One region of the Tistrella sp. genome, then DNA from elsewhere that is predicted to be linked to it. Evidence: riboswitches for the same ligand, from Rfam matches in the RefSeq annotation. Region 1 holds a riboswitch; each other region holds the start of a gene.
The links. A riboswitch is a leader RNA that binds a small molecule or an ion and turns the genes downstream of it on or off. The one in region 1 is predicted to bind cobalamin.
Positions count from the first base shown of each region.

Region 2: linked by a shared signal. The riboswitch ahead of CMO28_RS14605 (energy-coupling factor ABC transporter permease) and the one ahead of CMO28_RS02920 (TonB-dependent receptor plug domain-containing protein) in region 1 are both predicted to bind cobalamin.
Region 3: linked by a shared signal. The riboswitch ahead of CMO28_RS22840 (hypothetical protein) and the one ahead of CMO28_RS02920 (TonB-dependent receptor plug domain-containing protein) in region 1 are both predicted to bind cobalamin.
Region 4: linked by a shared signal. The riboswitch ahead of CMO28_RS26670 (ribonucleoside-diphosphate reductase subunit alpha) and the one ahead of CMO28_RS02920 (TonB-dependent receptor plug domain-containing protein) in region 1 are both predicted to bind cobalamin.

Region 1 covers NZ_NYWI01000013.1:38,431-43,103, reverse strand. Annotated here, with positions in the region: gene CMO28_RS02920 (TonB-dependent receptor plug domain-containing protein) at 1-1,574, opposite strand, end outside; cobalamin riboswitch at 1,722-1,955, opposite strand; gene cobW (cobalamin biosynthesis protein CobW) at 2,082-3,134, shown strand; gene cobN (cobaltochelatase subunit CobN) at 3,148-4,673, shown strand, end outside.
Region 2 covers NZ_NYWI01000040.1:105,615-110,287, forward strand. Annotated here, with positions in the region: gene CMO28_RS14590 (cupin domain-containing protein) at 12-398, shown strand; gene CMO28_RS14595 (RNA polymerase sigma factor) at 416-1,666, opposite strand; gene CMO28_RS14600 (YciI family protein) at 1,663-2,037, opposite strand; cobalamin riboswitch at 2,236-2,476, shown strand; gene CMO28_RS14605 (energy-coupling factor ABC transporter permease) at 2,581-3,255, shown strand; gene CMO28_RS14610 (energy-coupling factor ABC transporter substrate-binding protein) at 3,252-3,581, shown strand; gene cbiQ (cobalt ECF transporter T component CbiQ) at 3,581-4,324, shown strand; gene CMO28_RS14620 (energy-coupling factor ABC transporter ATP-binding protein) at 4,324-4,673, shown strand, end outside.
Region 3 covers NZ_NYWI01000072.1:26,501-31,173, reverse strand. Annotated here, with positions in the region: gene cimA (citramalate synthase) at 1-443, shown strand, start outside; partial or broken gene CMO28_RS29975 (RNA methyltransferase) at 497-1,252, shown strand; gene pncA (bifunctional nicotinamidase/pyrazinamidase) at 1,442-2,071, shown strand; cobalamin riboswitch at 2,183-2,395, shown strand; gene CMO28_RS22840 (hypothetical protein) at 2,491-3,312, shown strand; gene CMO28_RS22835 (TonB-dependent receptor) at 3,343-4,673, shown strand, end outside.
Region 4 covers NZ_NYWI01000078.1:19,918-24,590, reverse strand. Annotated here, with positions in the region: gene CMO28_RS26680 (MmgE/PrpD family protein) at 1-655, opposite strand, end outside; gene CMO28_RS26675 (short-chain fatty acyl-CoA regulator family protein) at 797-2,230, shown strand; cobalamin riboswitch at 2,250-2,470, shown strand; gene CMO28_RS26670 (ribonucleoside-diphosphate reductase subunit alpha) at 2,605-4,509, shown strand; gene CMO28_RS26665 (ribonucleotide-diphosphate reductase subunit beta) at 4,500-4,673, shown strand, end outside.

The sequences.
Region 1 (4,673 bases):
GACCAGCCGCGGGCGAAATCGAGCCCGGCCTCAAGCTCTACGCCTTCCGAGAGCACGCCTTCCGAAACGTTGACGAAGCGGTCGCCGGAGCCGTCGATCATGTCGTCGATCTCGCGGCGGAAGGCCGTGACTTCCAGGGTGAGGCGGGCATCGCGGCCGAGATCGACATCGACGCCGCCGCCCAGTTCCACCTCGCGGCTGGTCTCGGGATCGAGGCCCGGATTGCCTTTCGCACAGCAATCGTCGTTGGCATAGAGCTGCTCGGCGGTGGGCAGGCGGAAGGAGGTGCCGGCAAGCGCGCGGATAAAGGCCGGGCCGAAACCCTGGCGGATGCTCGCCGACCAGACCAGCGCCTCGGCGCCGTCGGCCGTCCAGTTGTAGCGGGTGCCGATCGACAGATCGGTTTCGGGCAGGGCATCCAGATGTGGGCGGAGCTGGGTGAACAGCCCATAGGCCTCACCCGTCTGCTTGCCGATGACCAGAACGTCATCGGCGCCCCGGTAGAACTGGCTGTCGGCCCCGAAGAGCAGTTCCTGGCCGGCGAACCGCCAGCGGCCCTGAGCCTTCAGCCCGTAATCCTTGAAGCCCCAATAGTCGCCGTCATTGAGCGTGGTCGTGCCGCCGCCGGGCTGATTGTAGATCCGGGTGTAGTCCGTGTCCCAGACATTGAGATGGGCACGCAGTGCGTAGTCGAAAGCCTGGGAGGGCGTGTGCTCGAAGCTTGCGGTCACGATGTGCTGGGTGCGGTCGTTGAAGGTGTCGTGGTTCGACACCGGACGGGCGAAGTCCAGCTTGCCGGCGGCGTATTGATAGAACAGATCAACGCGTGCGGTATCGCCCAGATGCTGGGTGGCGCGAAAGCCCAGATTGGCGACGCGATAGGACCGGCGGCGGTCGCTGACCGTGGCGTCGATGTCCTCGCTGCGATAGGGGATGTAGCCGTTGCTCTGGTCGTGGGAGCCGAACACCATCAGATCCAGGGCACCGAGCGCGTTCGGGAAGCGGTCGCCCGCCCGGCCGTCGAGATGGCGGGCGCCGTCGCTGGCGAGCCCGGCCGAGATTGCGCCCTCCGGATCGTCGCCGGTCCCCCGGCGGGTGACGATGTTGATCACCCCGGCGACCGCCTCGGTGCCGAAGATCAGCCCCTGGGCGCCTTTCACCACCTCGATCCGTTCGATCGCGGCGGTCGATATCGTGTCGATGTAGAGCCCGCCATAGAGCCGGTTGTTGAGCCGCACCCCGTCGAGCAGGATCAGGATATCCGCCGATCTGGAGCCGCGCAGCGAATAGGTGCCATAGTCGAAGGGGCCCGTCTTGGGGGCGACGTAGAGCCCCGGCACATAGCGCTGCAGCACCCGGGTGACGTCGGCCGAGGGGCCGGCCCGCTCGATCTGGGCGCGGGTCACCACCTCCATCTCCCAGCCCAGGCGCGCGAGGTCTGACGTCGCCGTCTCCTCGATGCCCGGCGCTTCGACCGCCAGGGGGTCGAGACGGGTTTCCGCCGCCCCGGCCAGACCTGCGCCGAGGAGGGGTGGCAGGGCTGCAAGCCCCTGAATCCAATAGGTCAAACGCATAAACAGGGTCGCATCCTCGTCGACGGAACGGGACAGCGACCGCAGCTAACTGGTCTGTAAACGGATCCGGAACGGGGGCGGATGACGGCCGGACCGCAGGTCCGCAAGAGGGGCCCCCCTGGATCAGCGCTCACCGCCCACCGCGGCCTGCCGGTCATGTCACGGGCTGGTATCCGGGCTCGGAAGTCGGACCGGAGATCCGGACCGGGGGCCGTCCCTTCCCAGGTCTTCCGACCCAGTGGTTTCGACGGCCTTTAAGCTTCCACACCGTTGCGGGGGCAGCAGCGGCTTTGCGGGGCTATGAGCCTTCCGCGTACCGCTTTCCCAATTCTCCACCCCCTCCGCCTGGATCGGGGTGGCACCACGTGCGGGCACGATGCTAGCGGCCCGATCCGGCGCGCGCAACGTGATTTCGCAGCCCGGACCGGCTGTCAGAGAGTGGATTGACGGCGCGGCCATTCGACCTCTACCGTTGCCGCGATCGGATCGAACCAACGCGAGGCGCGCATGAGCACCCGGGCGAAAATACCTGCGACGATCGTCACCGGCTTCCTGGGCGCGGGCAAGACCACGCTGATCCGGCATCTGATCGAGAATGCCGGCGGGCGTCGTCTGGCACTGATCGTCAACGAATTCGGCGATGTCGGCATCGACGGCGACCTGCTGAAGGGTTGCGGTATAGAAACGTGCCCTGATGAAAACGTGATTGAGCTGGCGAATGGCTGCATCTGCTGCACCGTCGCCGACGACTTCCTGCCGACCATGGAAGCCCTGCTCGCCCGCGAGCCGCGGCCCGATCACATCATCATCGAAACCAGCGGTCTGGCCCTGCCCAAGCCGCTGGTCCAGGCCTTCGCCTGGCCGGGGGTGAAGACCCGTGCGACCGTCGACGGCGTGATCGCGGTGGTGGATGGCGCGGCCCTGGCCGAGGGCCGTGTCGCCAACGACCCCGAGGCGCTGGACCGCCAGCGCGCCGCCGACCAGACCCTGGACCACGAGGCCGAGGTCGACGAGCTGTTCGAGGATCAGCTGGCCTGCGCCGACATGGTGGTGGTGACCAAGGCCGACATGCTGGACGCCGACGGCATGGCCCGGGCCCGGGCCGCGATCGCGCCCGAGCTTCGCCCCGCCACCCGGGTGGTGGAGGCCGCGCGCGGCATGGTCGACCCGGCCGTGCTGCTGGGCCTGGGGGCGGCGGTCGAGGACGATCTTGCCGCCCGCCCCAGCCATCACGACGGCGAAAGCGAGGAAGAGCACGGCCACGACGCCTTTGCGAGCTTCGTGGTCGAACTGCCGGAGGGCGTGGATCACGAGGCACTGCCGGGCCGCATCGGGGCCGCGGTCGAGGCGCACCCGATCTATCGCGTGAAGGGCTTCGTGGCCGTGCCGGGCAAGGCGATGCGCCTGCTGGTTCAGGGCGTGGGCCCGCGGCTGCAGCAGCAGTTCGACCGGCCCTGGCAGCCGGGCGAGGCACGCCGCTCGCGCCTGGTGGTGATCGGGGCCCAGGGGCTGGATCCCGCCGCGGTGGCCGAAGCCCTCGGCGGCCGTCCGGCAAGCTGAGGGTACCGGCGTCATGCATCTGCTTGCAGCCGAACCCGGCCGGATCGACGATGGCGACGAGGCGATCGACCTCCGCCAGAGCCCGGCAGAGATGGTCGTGGTCACGGCTGCGGATACCGAACTCGCCTGCCTTTCGGCCGCGAAGGCCCGGCTGGGCGCCGATGCGCCCGAGCTTCGGCTGGTCAACCTTCAGCGGCTGAAACACCCGATGTCGGTCGATCTCTGGGTCGACCGCACGCTGGCCCGCGCCCGGCTGGTGATCGTGCGCCTGCTGGGTGGCGCCGCCTACTGGTCCTATGGGCTGGAGCGGTTGACGGCGCTGGCCCGCAGCCGTGCCGTGGCACTGGTGGTCATTCCCGGCGACGACCGGCCCGACAGTTCGCTCGACGGCCTGTCGACCGTCTCGGCGCGGGAGCGGGCGCTGATCTGGTCCTATTTCAACGGCTATGGCATCGACAATGCTGCCGGTCTGCTGATCCATGCGCAGCACCTGCTGGGCCGGCGTGATGTGCCCGGCCCCGCACCCGTCAGGCTGCCGCCGGCGGGGCTGCATCCGGCGACCACCGGTACCGCCCCGGCCGATGCCGGGCTGACCGGGGCGGATCTGGCGCGCATCGACGCCCTGGCGGCGGGCGGCCGGCCGGTGGCGGCGATCGTCTTCTACCGCTCTCTGGCGCTTGGCGGCCAGACGGCGGCGGTGGAAGCGCTGGCCTCGGGGCTGGAGGCGCGCGGTCTGGCGCCGCTGATGGTCCACGCCCAAAGCCTGAAAGACCCCGCGGCGGCCGCTTTCGTGCGCGCGGCGCTGGAGCGGGCGAAGGCCGCGATCGTGCTGAACACCACCGCTTTCGCGCTGGGCGATGCCAATGGCCGGGGCGCGGCGCGCACCCCCTTCGACGGCCTGCCCGGCCCCGTGCTGCAGGTGGTGCTGTCCGGCGCGTCCGAGGCGGCCTGGGCCGGCAGCAGCCGGGGGCTGGGCCCGTCGGACCTGGCCATGCATGTGGCCCTGCCCGAAATCGACGGCCGGGTGCTGACCCGCGCCGTCGCCTTCAAGGCCGAGGCGCGCTGGGACGAGGCGACCGAATGCCCGATCCTGGTTCAGGCGCCCCGGCCCGACCGGATCGACCATGTGGCGGCGCTGGCCGCCGCCTGGGTGCGGCTTGCGCGCACGGCGGCGGGTGATCGCCGGGTGCTGCTGGTCATCGCCAATTATCCCAATCGCGACGGACGGCTGGGCAACGGCGTCGGCCTCGACACGCCCGAGAGTGTGGCCCGGATCCTGGCGGCGCTGAAGAATGCGGGCTATGACACCGGCGATGCGCCACCCGACGGTGCCGCGCTGATGGCCCGCCTGCTGGCCGGGCCGACCAATGATCTGACCCGCGATCGCCAGGGCGGCGTCGCCTGGAGCATCGACAGCTATCGGTCACATTTCGAGACGCTGTCACCCGGCGCGGCCGCCCGGATCGGGGATCGCTGGGGCGCGCCCGAGGCCGACCCCTTCGTGGCCGAGGGCGCCTTCCGCCTGCCGGTGCACCTGTT
Region 2 (4,673 bases), on a different contig from region 1:
GAGGTGTTCCGATGAAGCCGGCCGTGTTCTCGATTGCCCAGGAACTCGCGACACTGGTGCCGGGCGGCGACTTTCGCCTGCTCGATCATCATCTGGCCGACGGGCCGGTGATGGCCGGGGTGATCCGGATCGATGCAGGCAGCGTGAAGGGCTTCTGGGAACGCCATGACGGCGGCGACGAAATCCTGGTGATCCTGGCCGGCCGCGCCACTTTTACCATCAGTACGGGCGTGGAAGACATGCAGCTGGAGGTCGGGCCCGGCGATGTCCTCTGTGTGCCCAGGGCCATGACCCACGGCGCGGTCCTGCACACGCCCGCCCTCGACATCCTGTTCTTCACCCCCCGCGACGGCAGCAGTGCCTGGACCGATGATCCGTCGGTCACGCCCCGTCATTGATGCCGACGATCCGTCGGTCACGCCCCGTCATTGAGGCCGGCGGCTGCGGCCGCAAGCCAGCTGCGCACGGCCGGATCCTCGGCAAGGCCGATTGCCCGGGCATAGGCGGCGCGCGCCGATGCGGCATCGCCCGACGCCGCCAGCAGATGGGCCCGAAGCGCCCAGGCGGGCTGATAGGTCTCAAGCCCGGCGACGGCGTCGAGGGCATGAAGGCCGTGCATCGGGCCCGCCGTTCCGGCCAGGGCGGCGGCATGGCCGACGGCGGCCCCTGCGGATGGGGCGATCGCCATCAGGGCACTATAGAGGGCCAGTCGGATGTCGGGGCCGGGTTGCGGCCGCCCGGCGGGGTCGGCGCGTGCGTTATGGGCGGATTGGATCGCCGCCTCCAGCTGATAGCGGCCGGGGCGCCCCAGGGCTGCGGCCGCGGCCAGCTGGGCTTCGGCCTCGGCGATCAGATCGGCCCGCCAGAGCGTGGTGTCCTGAAGATCGATCGGGACATAGCGGCCGGCGGCGTCGCGCCTTGCCGGGCGGCGTGCCTCGCAATGGGCCATCAGGGCCAGAAGACCGCGCGCCTCGGCCGCGGACGGCATCAGCTCCACCAGCAGCCGGCCCAGCCACAGGGCCTCGCCGGTCAGGTCGGCGCCGCGGGTATCGCCGCCGGCCACCATCTCCCAGCCGGTGCCGAAGGCGGCGTAGACGGCATCCAGCACATGGCTCAGCCGTTCCGGCAGATCCTGCGGCTCGGGCAGCTGAAAGCCGATGCCGGCGCTCCGGATCCGCGCCTTGGCCCTGACCAGCCGCTGCCCCATGGTGGCGGGTGCCACCAGAAAGGCCGATCCGATCCGGGCGGCATCCAGCCCCAGCACCGCCTGCAGCATCAACGGCGCGCGCATCTCGGGGGCGATCGCGGGATGGGCGCAGACGAACAGCAGGGCCAGGCGGTCGTCGGGCAGGGGCCGCGCCGCCATCGCCGCATCCTCCGCCTCCCCCGCCAGCAGGGTCAGGGCCGGTTCGGCCGCCCGGCGCACGGCCCCATGGCGCAGGGCATGGGTGATCCGGCGGCGGGCGACCGTGGCGAGCCAGGCCTCCGGCGCGTGCGGCACACCCTGCCGGGGCCAGAGGTCGAGCGCGATCCGGAAGGCATCGGCCACGGCATCCTCTGCCGCGGCCAGGTCGCGGAACCGTGCGGCCAGGAAGGCGACGAGGCGGGCACGGGACTGCCGTGCCGCCGCCTCGACCGCCCTGTGTGCCGCGTCGGGGCCGGTCACGCCGCGCCCCCGGGTTCCTGCGCCGAGGGCATCACCGGCCTCAGCTCAATGGCACCCTCGGCCGCCGCGGGGCAGCGGGCGGCCCAGTCGAGGGCCGTGTCCAGATCCGGCACCTCGATCACGAAATAGCCGGCGAGCCGCTCCTTGGTGTCGGCAAACGGGCCGTCCTGCACCTCGCGGCGCCCGTCCGTGATCCGCAGCGTCGTCGCCGTCTCGGGCGGCAGCAGCCCGTGGCCTTCCAGCATGATGCCCGAGGCGCGGATCGCCTCGACATAGGCACCCCAGCCGCCCCAATAGTCCCCGGCCCGGGCCGGATCCTTCTGCTTCGCATGGGCTTCGGCGGTTTCGTAGATCACCATCATGTACTGCATCGTTCGCATCCCTCATCTGCGGACGGCACGCCGTGCCCGCACCCCGCGGGCCGCTCTTCCCCGTCCGGAATGATGAGCCCCGGGCCATGGCGATTTCGACAGCGATGCCGTGCGGCCCGACATTTTTTTGAGGCGGGGATGTCCGGTGCCGACCCCACCCGCGGGCCGACGACTTGACACCCGATACAACCACAGATCAGAATCACCTCCCATGAAGGTCCGCCTCTCGCTCCTGACGGGGGAGGGCGGTGTAAAAGGGAACATGGGCACGGGCGCTGTGCGCCCGGGAGCCATGGCTGCCCCCGCAACTGTAGGCGGAGAGTTCGTCGCCCGCCCGGGACCTGAGGTTCCGGGCTGTCAGGCCACTGGGCAACCGGGAAGGCCGGCGACGGATGGTGACCCGCAAGCCAGGAAACCTGCCTTCGCATCTGACAGGGCCACTCTCCGAACGGGGTGTTCGGACGGGGGCGGGGTCCCCGGAACCTGCCGGGATTTCTCCGAAGGCCTTGCCGCACGTGGCCAACGCCTTCGGAGGATCGGCCCTTGCATATTATGGAAGGTTATCTGCCGGCGACCCATGCCGCCCTCTGGGCGGCGGTCTCGGCCCCCTTCGTCATTCACGGTGCCCGCCGCATCACCCGGCTGGTCCGCGAAACGCCGGAAGTGAAGCTGCTGCTGGCGGCATCCGGCGCCTATGTCTTCGTGCTCTCGGCGCTGAAACTGCCCTCGGTGACCGGCAGCTGTTCCCATCCGACCGGAACGGGGCTGGCCGCCACCCTGTTCGGGCCCACGGTCACCACCGTGCTCGGCACCATCGTGCTGCTGTTTCAGGCCCTGCTGCTCGCCCATGGCGGGCTCACCACCCTTGGCGCCAACGTATTCTCCATGGCGATCGCCGGGCCCTTCGTGGCCTGGGGGCTGTTCCACGGCCTCACCCGCATGGGGGCCGGGGCCGCACTCGCGATCTTCTTTGCGGCGACGCTCGGCGATCTTGCCACCTATGTGGTGACCTCGCTGCAACTGGCGCTCGCCTTCCCCGATCCGACCGGTGGCATCGCCGGGGCGGCATCGAAGTTCCTGGGCATTTTCGCCCTCACCCAGGTGCCGCTGGCGATCAGCGAGGGGCTGCTGACCGTGGTGGTGTTCAACATGCTCGGCCGCTACAGCCGCTCGGAACTGAAGGCGCTGGATCTGTTCCGCGGGCGGGTGGCGTCATGATGAAGCGCAATCTGGTTCTGCTCGCCCTGGTCGTGATGCTGGCGATCGCGCCGCTGCTGATCCATCCGCCCGGCACGGCGGAATTCGCCGGGGCCGACGGTCAGGCGGAACTGGTGATCGGCGAGATCGCGCCGGACTATGTGCCCTGGTTCCAACCGCTGTGGGAGCCGCCGAGCGGCGAGATCGAAAGCCTGCTCTTCGCCCTTCAGGCGGCGATCGGCGCCGGTCTGCTCGGCTATTATTTCGGCCTGCGCCGTGGCCGCCGCGAGGCGGATCCGGCCGCGGACGAGGCGGCGCCGGCACGTGCCGACGGACCCCGCGCCTGATGCGGGCCATCGATCGTGCCGCGCAGACCAACCGCTGGCGCAGACGACCGGCTGCCGAAAAGGCCCTGATCTTCATCGGGCTGATGCTGGTCTCGCTCATCGCGGCCGGCTGGATCGGCCAGATCGTGATCCTGATGCTGGTCCTCTGCCTGGTGCTGGGGGCGGCACAGGTGGCGCCGCGGGATCTGCGCGCCGCGGCCGTGGTGCCGGCCGGTTTCATCCTGGCCGGTACTGCGGTGCAGATGATCACGCTGCATTGGGCGCAGGGGCCGGTGGTTGGAATCGCCGGGCCCGAGGTGCTGTCTGCTGCCGCCTTCACCGGCCTCAGAAGCATCACCTGCGTCGCCTGTCTGATCGGGCTTGCGTTGACCACGCCGCTCACCTCGCTGCTGCAGATGGTTCAGCGTCGCGGGCTCGCCCCCGACATCTCGGATCTGGCGATGATGATGTTCCGCATCGTCTGGCTGGTGCTGGACTGTCTTGAGACGGGGCAGCGTGCCCAGGCGGCCCGGCTGGGACATGCCGGCTGGGGCCGGCAGATCCGCTCGGGCGGGCGGCTGCTTGCGGGGCTTCTGCCCCGGGTGCTGGATCGGGCGCAGCGGATGAATGCCGGGCTGGCGGTGCGCGGCTATGACGGCCGCCTGCGCTTTGCCGGCACCGAGGCGGTTGCGGCCCCGGCGCGGCTTGCCGTGCTTGCCTGTGGTCTGGTGCTTGCTGCGGCCGGGGCGGTCTGGATCGGCTGATGCTCGAAGCCCGCGGTCTGGTCCATCATTATCCGGGCGGCGTCACGGCGCTCGACCATGTCGATCTGGCGATCCCGGCCGGCGGCCGGCTGGCCATTCTGGGCGCCAATGGCGCCGGCAAATCCACCCTGCTGCTGGCGCTGGCCGGGGCGATCCGCACCGATCAGGGGCAGGTCGTGCTGGACGGCACCCCGGTCACCCACGACCGCAAGGGCCTGACCCGGCTGCGGCACCGTGTCGGTCTGGTGTTTCAGGACCCGGATGATCAGCTCTTTGCGGCGACCGTCGCCGAGGATGTGAGCTTCGGGCCGCTCAATCTGGGGCTGACGGCAGCCGAGGCCGGGGAGCG
Region 3 (4,673 bases), on a different contig from region 1:
TGCTGTCCTTCCGGGTGATCGACGAGCGCCGCTACAATGCCCGCGGCGAGCTGGTGACCCTGTCGGAAGCGACGATCAAGATCTCGGTCGGCGGGGTGCCGGTGATGGCGGTGGCAGAGGGCAACGGCCCGGTCAACGCGCTCGACACTGCGCTCCGCCGGGCGATCGCCCAGACCTATCAGCCGGTGCGCGACATGCGGCTGGTCGATTATAAGGTCCGGATCATGTCGGCCCCGGACGGCACCGGCACCGATGCGGTGACCCGGGTGGTGATCGAAAGTGCCGATACCGCCGGCGACCACTGGTCGACGGTCGGCGTCTCGGCTAACGTCGTCAATGCCTCTTACGAGGCGCTGGCCGACGGCATCACCTGGCGGCTCTATCGCGCCGGGGGATCGGTGCAGGCGGCGGCAGAGGTTGCGGCGGCCAATAGCGTCGCCTGAGGATACTTTGCCCGGCGGCCGGCTCCCTTCGCAGCAACAAGATATATGAGCGCATGACCGATCAGTCCGAGCAGCGGCCGCCCAAGGCGGCCGCCACCCGTGGCATTGAAGGTGCCGTCGGCAACCAGGCCGCCATCATCCTGGTGAACACCCAGATCGCCGACAATATCGGCTCGGCCGCACGGTCGATGCTGAATTTCGGCCTGACCGACATGCGTCTGGTGGCACCGCGCTGCGAATGGCCGAGCGAGCGGGCGCGGGTTCTGGCCTCGGGCGCCGATGCGGTGCTCGACAACGCCCGGATCTATGCGACGGTGGCGGATGCGGTCGCCGATCTGGATTTCGTGGTCGCCTCCACCGCGCGGCCGCGCGACATGGTGAAGCCGGTGGCGACACCCGCCGCGGCGGCGGCGCGCATGCGCGGCCATGTCGAGGCCGGCGGCCGGGTCGGCATTCTGTTCGGCCCCGAGCGCACCGGGCTTGAGAATGACGATGTGGCTCTGGCCGATCTGATCCTGACGGTGCCGCTCAACCCCGCTTTCGCCTCGCTGAACCTTGCCCAGGCAGTGGCGCTGGTCTCGTATGAATGGTTCACCGCACGCGACGAGACCGTGCCGGTGCAGCTCGATTTCGGCCGCTATGGCCGGGCGAGCAAGCAGGAGATCGATGCCTTCCTGGAGCATCTGGGCCAGGCGCTCGACTGGTCGGGGGTGGTGCGCAACCGGCAGATGCGGCCGACGATGCTGCGCAATCTGCAGGCAATGTTCCTGCGTGCCGATCTGACCGGGCAGGAGGTCCGCTCGCTGCGTGGCTTCCTGCACGGGCTGATGATCCGGGGCGCGCGCGACGAGGAACTGGCGGCCTTCCCGTCCTATCGCCGCCGCCGCGAGGCGCTGGATCAGGCCGAGACCGGCGGCGCCTCGGCCGAGACCGGCGGTCGCCGGTCGTCCCGTCGCCGCCGTCATGCCGAAGCCGAGGCGCGCGCCGAGGCCCTGCGGCTGCGTCCGGGCGCCGGCGATGCGCTGATCGTGACCGATCCGCAATATGACTTCATGCCCGGCGGCGCGCTGGCGGTCGCCGGCGGCGACGAGATCGTGCCGGTGGTCAACCGGATCGGACGGCTGTTCACCGAGGTGGTGCTGACCCAGGACTGGCACCCGGCCGGCCATGCCTCTTTCGCTTCCAGCCATGCCGGCAAGGCGCCGTTCCAGACCGCGGAGCTTGCCTATGGCACCCAGGTGCTCTGGCCCGACCATTGCGTGCAGGGCAGCCATGGCGCCAGGCTGCATGACGATCTGGATCTGCCCCATGCCCGGCTGATCATCCGCAAGGGCGACGACGCCACGGTCGACAGCTATTCGGCCTTCCTCGCCGCCGACCGGCGCAGCGCCACCGGGCTCGACGGCTATCTGCGCTCGCGCAGCGTCAAGCGGGTTTTCGTCTGCGGGCTCGCCACCGATTTCTGTGTCGCCTGGACGGCGCTCGACGCCCGGGCCGCCGGTTTCGAGGTGGTTCTGGTGGAAGATGCCTGCCGGGCCATCGATACCGACGGCTCGCTGGACCGCGCACGCGCCGAGATGACGGCGGCCGGTGTGCGCTTCGTATCCGCCGGTGATCTGTTCATCTGACCGAGGCCCCCGCAGCATGTCTGTCGGGGGCGTTGCATCATCTGAAAATGTTATGTTATATCGTATCAATAACCAGGAGGGCGGGATGCTTGACCAGTCATGGGCGGCTCCACTATCGTCATCCGCGACGGTTCCCCTCGGGGATCAAAAGGGAACGGGGTGCAGGCGGTGATCCGCGTCAGGCCCCGGCTGCCCCCGCAACTGTAGACGGCGAGCTGGCCGTCAGCGATGCCACTGGTTGCCCGGCATATCGGGGCGCCGGGAAGGCGACGGACCGGCGATGACCCGTGAGCCAGGAGACCTGCCGTCATTCGTGGTCACGCGCGTGCCCATCGGTCGGGGTGTATCGATGGCGATCCGGGGGGAATGCTCCACCCGGATCCGGCCTGCGGTGACGTGCCACGCAGGTGAGGCCCAAGATGTCCGCCACGCCCCGGGCTGCCGTGCCATCGGCCGCGGCCAGCTCTCCATTTGCCAGCCCACCATCCGCCCTCTGGGCGGATGCCGATGCCGCCTTCTTCGCCGAACAACTCGCGCGGTCGGACTATGCCCGCAATCTGGGCGATACGCTTCGTGCGCTTTACGGCGGCCGGCCGCGCAGCCTGATCGATATCGGCGCCGGATCGGGCCTGCTCGGCCAGGCCGTGATCGCCCGCGGCGGGCGCTGGTGCGCCATCGAACCCAATGCCCATATGCGCGGCCGGCTGGCCGGGCTTGCCGAGGCGCGGCCCGACCTGTCGATCGAGATCCGCGACGCCGTCTGGCAGGAGCTTGCGCCCGCCGATCCGGCGGCGCCGGCCGATCTGGTGCTCTGCGCCAATATTCCGGGGCCGATCGGCCAGGCCCGGGCGCTGCATGCCCGCACCCGGCCGCTCGGCCGGATGCTCGCCTGGATCGTGCCGGCCCAGGCGGGGCCGCGCAGCTGGTGCCTGGCGGGTTTCCTGCCATCCCATCTTCATGGTGAAGACATCACCCCCGGCGACCGGCCGGCGCTCGACGAGTTGGGGGGCGACCTTGCCCCCGATACGGTCCATCTGGTGCCCTGGACCTTCCGGGCGCTGTTTCCCGACCGTGCCGCCGCACGTGCGCATATGCTCGACCATCTGGGCCGCCGCGGTCATGCGGTGGACGATCTGGAGGCGCGGCTCGATCGTCATCTCGATCTGGCGTTGGTCGAAGCCGATGGCGGGGTGATCGCCGAGGCGCCCAAGCTCTCCGCCGTCTTCCTCTGGCACAGCTGAACAAATCATAAGAAACCGGATCGTCCGTCCATGCGCATCACCTCTCTGCGCCGGCCCGCCCTTGGCGTGCTGGCCCTGTCCTGCTCCGTCGCCTGTCTTCCCGATGCGGCGGAGGCCGACGCCGCCACCGAACTCGACCGCATGCTGATCACCGCCCAGGGCCGCGACGAACCCCGCGCCCGGGCCGCCGGCACCGTGCAGGTGATCGATACCGCTACCATCCGCCGGTCGTCCGCCCGGTCGGTGACCGATCTTTTGGCCGAAAACGCCGTCGGCTTCTTCAGCGACTGGAGCCCGGGCCAGACCTCGTTCAACATCCGCGGCGGCGCGACCGACGGCCAGGGCCGCGACTGGCGCAGCCAGGTGACGGTGCTGATGAACGGCCGCCGTGCCGGCACCGCCAATCTCTCCAAGCTCTCGCCCGACGATCTGGACCGGATCGAGATCATCCGCGGCCCGGCCTCGGTGATCTACGGCGCCCAGGCGATCGGCGGCGTGGTCAACCTGGTCACCCGCAGCGGCGCCACCGAGGACCCGGGCAGCGAGATCACCGCCCGTGCCGGATCCTTCGGCCTGGCCCGTGGCCATGCCGCCAATGCCGGCGGCACGGCCGGCTTCGACCATTATGTCGGCATCGGCGGCGGCCTTTCCGACGACTACCACACCCCCGAGGGGCAGCTTGCCAACACCGCCTGGAAACGCGGTGGCGGTCTGGCGGCGCTGGGCTTCGAGAGTGAGGATGTCGGGCGCATCGATCTGACGCTCCGCACCGACGGTGTCTATGATGCCGGCTTCCGCGGCTCGCAATGGGATCTGGACAACACCGACGACCGGCGCAACGCCTCGCTCGATCTTGCCTGGGACACCGAATTCGGCGGCGGGCTGGGGCTTTCGGCCCAGGCCTATGCGGTGCGTGATGTCGACAGCTTTCACTGGGGGTCGGAGCGTCAGCGCAGCGGTGCGCCGGGCTTTTCGGTCGACGACAACCGCCGCCAGCTCGACGTGCTGGGGCTGAAGCTGGCGCCGCGGCTGGCGGTGGGGGACGATACCGACCTTCTGTTCGGCATCGATGCCGAAACCGCGAAACTGCGCAGCGATCGCTTCCGCCAGTCGGTCTCGGGCGGGGCCACCTCTCAGGTGCCGCCCTATGACATCAACCAGGATACCGAGGATTTCGGCGTGTATGGCGAGGGCGTGCATCGGGCCTTCGACGACGCGCTGACCCTGCGGGCCGGCGCCCGCTGGACCTATGGCCGGGTCTCGACCAGGGCCACCCCCAACCAGCCGCTGCTGGTGGAGCGCACCGAAAGCTGGGACGATGTCACCTGGAGTGTCGGCGCCGCCTGGGCGGCCTGGCCGAC
Region 4 (4,673 bases), on a different contig from region 1:
TGGAAATCTCGCCCTTGCGCGACTGGCGGGTGGTGGTGGTGACGTGCAGCGCCTGCTGCACCGCCTGGAGGATCACCTCTGCCGGCAGGCCCAGCGCCGCGCCGATGCCGGCGGCGGCCGAGGGGCCCAGATGGGCGATGTGGTCGATGCGGTGCTCGTGCAGGCAGATGCCCTTCACCAGATCGACCTGGATCTCGTAGGCGGCGGCAAGGCCGCGAAGCAGCCGGTCGCCGTTGAGCCCGCAATGCTGGGCGACTGCCAGCACCGGCGGGATGTTGTCGCCCGGATGGGAATAGTCGGCGGCGAGGAATGTGTCGTGGAAGTCGAGTTCACGCACCGCGACCCCGTTGGCCCAGGCCGCCCATTCGGGCGAAACCCGACGATGAGGTGACAGGCCGAAGACCGTGGCGCCGGGGGTGAAGGGGTGCGCGGCCGCCTGGGTGCGGGCGCTCACCACCGGCCGGCGGGCGAGGGCGGCGGCGGCGACCGCGGCATTGTCGATGATGCGGTTGCCGATCATCTCGGCCACTTCGGCACCGACCGGTACCGGGTCGGCGGCAACGGCCGCGATCTTCCAGGCGAGCTGATCCTCGCGGGGCAGATGGTCGGCGGAACGGTGGGCGCGAACCTCGTGCAGGATCACCAGGGGCCTCATTGCTCTTGCATCGGATGGGATGCTTCGCAATATACGCAGACGGAAAAACCCGCAAATGACTGAAAATGCGTGGGTTTGCGAAGGGTGGCCCGGAAGTTTGCGAAGTTTGCGAAGATTCGGGGAGCGAAGGATGAGCCGGGCATGAGCAAGGCATTCATGGGTGTGCGGCTGAAACGGCTGCGCGAGGAACGCGGCCTGACCCAGGCGGCACTGGCCCGCGCGCTGGACGTGTCGCCCAGCTACCTGAACCAGCTGGAACGCAACCAACGGCCCCTGACCGTGCCGGTGCTGCTGAAGATCAATGCGGTCTTCGGGGTCGATGTGCAGATGTTCTCGGAAGACGAGGAGGCGCGGCTGATCGCCGATCTGCGCGATGTGTTGAGCGGCGAGGGGGCCGGCGGGCGGGCGTCGATGGCCGAGATCCGGGAACTGGCCGCCGGTATGCCCGAGATCGGCCGGGCGCTGGTCGGGCTGCACCGGAACTGGCGGGCGGCGGAAGAGCGGGCCGATGCGCTTGCCGCCCGGTTGGGGCAGGACGTCGCCGGCCAGACCCTGACGCCGATGCCTTACGAGGAGGTGCGGGATTTCTTCTATGCCCGCCACAACCATGTGGCCGAGCTGGACCATGCCGCCGAGGCGCTGAACACCGCGGCAGGCCTGGTTCCCGGCCGGGTTCTGCCGCGGTTGATCGCCCATCTGCGCCGCCGGCACGGTGTCGAGGTGATCGACGACGAAGAGCCGGGCGAGGCGGAAAGCCGGGGCGGGGTGCTCAGCCGCTTCGATCCCGAGCGCCGGGTGCTGCGGCTGGCAGCCGGGCTGCCGCCGGGCCGGGCCGCCTTCCAGATCGCCAGCCGGCTCGCCTTTCTGGAACAGGGGGCGGTGCTGGACCGGCTGTCGGCCGATCCGGGCTTTTCCGGGGAAGAGGCGCGGGTGCTGGCGCGGATCGGCCTGGCCGCCTATTTCGCCGGGGCGCTGATCCTGCCCTATGCCCCCTTCCTGGCGGCTGCGGAGGAACTGGGCTATGACATCGAGCGGCTGTCCCGCCGGTTCGGGGTGGGGTTCGAGACCATCTGCCATCGCCTCAGCACGTTGCAGCGGCCCGAGGCGCGGGGCGTGCCGTTCTTCTTCGTGCGGGTCGACCGGGCCGGCAATATCTCCAAACGTCAGTCGGCGACCGATTTCCACTTCTCGCGGGTCGGCGGCAGCTGCCCGCTCTGGAACGTGCACGAGGCCTTCGCCAGCCCCGGCCGGATCCTGACCCAGCTGGCCCGCATGCCCGATGGCCGGACCTATCTCTGGATCGCCCGCACCGTGGGACGCATGGGCGGCGGCTGGGGCGCACCGGGCAAGAGCTTCGCCATCGGGCTTGGCTGTGACCTGCGCCATGCCGGCCGGCTGGTCTATGCCAAGGGGCTGGACCTGTCCGATCCGGAGGCCGCGACGCCGATCGGCGCCGGCTGCAAGGTCTGCGACCGCCCGGCCTGCCCGCAGCGCGCCTTTCCGCCGGTGGGGCGGCGCCTGGCGGTCGACGAGGCGGAACGCCGCTTCGCCCCCTATCCCGCGGCCGAGGCTTGACGGCGGGACGGCGATCTGCACAAGATGCGGCGTTCTCGGTTCCCCAGGTCCACAAGATCTGGGGCTAAGAGGGAATCCGGTGCGACGGGGGACACCCCCGTCAATGCCGGAGCTGTCCCCGCAACTGTAGGCGGAGAGCGGCCACGCAAGACTGGGCCACTGACGGGCAACCGTCGGGAAGGCCGGCGTGGCGGCGGTGACCCGCGAGCCAGGAGACCTGCCGGAACCTTGGAATGATACGTCCCTGGGCGGGGAGTCCCGGCGGGCGCATGGCGGTTTCCGTCCGGCGACCCGCGGGTTCTGATCCCGTGCCCGCGCGTTCGGCCTGCCCTGCGTTCATCCGGCCCCGGTCCGCAGATCGATGGGTGAACGCCATGACCTCTCTCGCCTTCGACTTCGACCGGCACGGCCATCTGGTTCCGGTGACGGCTTCGCTGCCGCCCGAAGCCGTGCCGCGCCGGCCGCAGGCGCCGATCCCGTTTCCGCTGGCCCCCAAGCCGGTGCCGGCCGATCTGGTGCTCGATCGTGGCCGTGATGCGCTGCTGACCGATTTCGGCAAGGCGACGCTGCGTGACCGCTATCTGATGCCGGGGGAGAGCTATCAGGATCTGTTCGCCCGGGTCGCCTGCGCCTATGCCGACGACCGGGCCCATGCCCAGCGGATCTATGATGCGATCTCGCGGCTCTGGTTCATGCCGGCGACGCCGATCCTGTCCAATGGCGGCACCAGCCGCGGCCTGCCGATCTCGTGCTTCCTGAACGCGGTGCCCGACAGCCTGGACGGCATCGTGCGGACCTGGAACGAGAATGTGGCGCTCGCCTCCAATGGCGGCGGCATCGGCACCTATTGGGGCGAGGTCCGTTCCATCGGCGAGCCGGTGAAGGGCTGCGGCGAGACATCCGGCATCATCCCCTTCATCCATGTCATGGACGGGCTGACGCTGGCGATCTCGCAGGGCTCGCTGCGTCGCGGATCGGCCGCGGTCTATCTGGACGTGCATCACCCGGAGATCGAGGAATTTCTTGAAATCCGCAAGGCCTCGGGCGATTTCAACCGCAAGGGCCTGAACCTGCATCACGGCATCGCGATCACCGATGCCTTCATGGAAGCCGTGCGCGATGGCGCCGATTTTCCGCTGATCAGCCCCAAATCCGGCGCGGTGATGCGCCGCATCGACGCCAGGCGGCTGTGGCAGCGGATCCTTGAGACCCGGCTGCAGACCGGTGAGCCCTATCTTCTGTTCATCGACACGGTGAACCGGGCGCTGCCGCGCCATCAGCGGGCGCTGGGGCTCAAGGTCTCGACTTCCAACCTGTGCAGCGAAATCACGCTCGCGACCGGCGCCGATCATCTGGACGAGGAACGCACCGCGGTCTGCTGTCTTGCCTCGCTCAACATCGAAACCTGGGATCAGTGGCAGGGTGAGGCGGGGGTCGTCGAGGACGTGCTGCGCTTCCTCGACAACGTGCTGACCAGCTTCATCGAGACGGCACCCGACGAGATGGCCCGGGCGCGCTATTCGGCGATGCGCGAACGCTCGGTCGGGCTGGGCGTCATGGGCTTTCATGCCTTCCTGCAGGCGCGCGGCATCCCGTTCGAAAGCGCGATGGCCAAGGCCTGGAACCTTGCGATCTTCCGCAGGCTGCGCCAGGAGGCCGACCGGGCCTCGGTGTTCCTGGCCGAGGAGCGCGGCCCCTGCCCGGACGCGGCCGAGGCCGGCATGCAGGCGCGGTTCAGCCACAAGCTCGCCATCGCGCCGACGGCGTCGATCAGCATCATCTGCGGCGGCACCAGCGCCTGTATCGAGCCGGTCCCGGCCAATATCTACACCCACAAGACGCTGTCGGGCGCCTTTCCGGTGCGCAACCCGCATCTGGCCCGGCTGCTGACCGAACGCGGCCTCGACCGGCCCGAGATCTGGCAATCGATCGTCGAGCACGAAGGATCGGTGCAGCATCTGGACGGGTTGACCGACGACGAGAAGGCGGTGTTCCGCACCGCCTTCGAGATCGATCAGCGCTGGATCGTGGAACTGGCGGCCGACCGTGCACCCTTCCTGTGCCAGAGCCAGTCGCTGAACCTGTATCTGCCGGCCGATATCGATAAATGGGATCTGCACATGCTGCACTGGACCGCCTGGGAGCGGGGGGTGAAGAGCCTTTATTACTGCCGCTCCAAATCCATCCAGCGGGCGGGCTTTGCCGGCGGCACCCGTGCCGGGGCCAGCCTGGCCGCGACCGCACGCACCGATTACGAGGAGTGCCTGGCATGTCAGTGAGGCGCGTGATCGCCGGCGATCTCGATCCGATGACCCTGGTCGGCACCGGCCGGGTCGGGCTGCTGACGGCCACCGGCACCTATGACGTGGAGCGCTACCCCTGGGCCTATGCCTTCTGGAAGCGCCAGCAGCAGATCCACTGGATGGGTGAAGAGGTGCCGCTG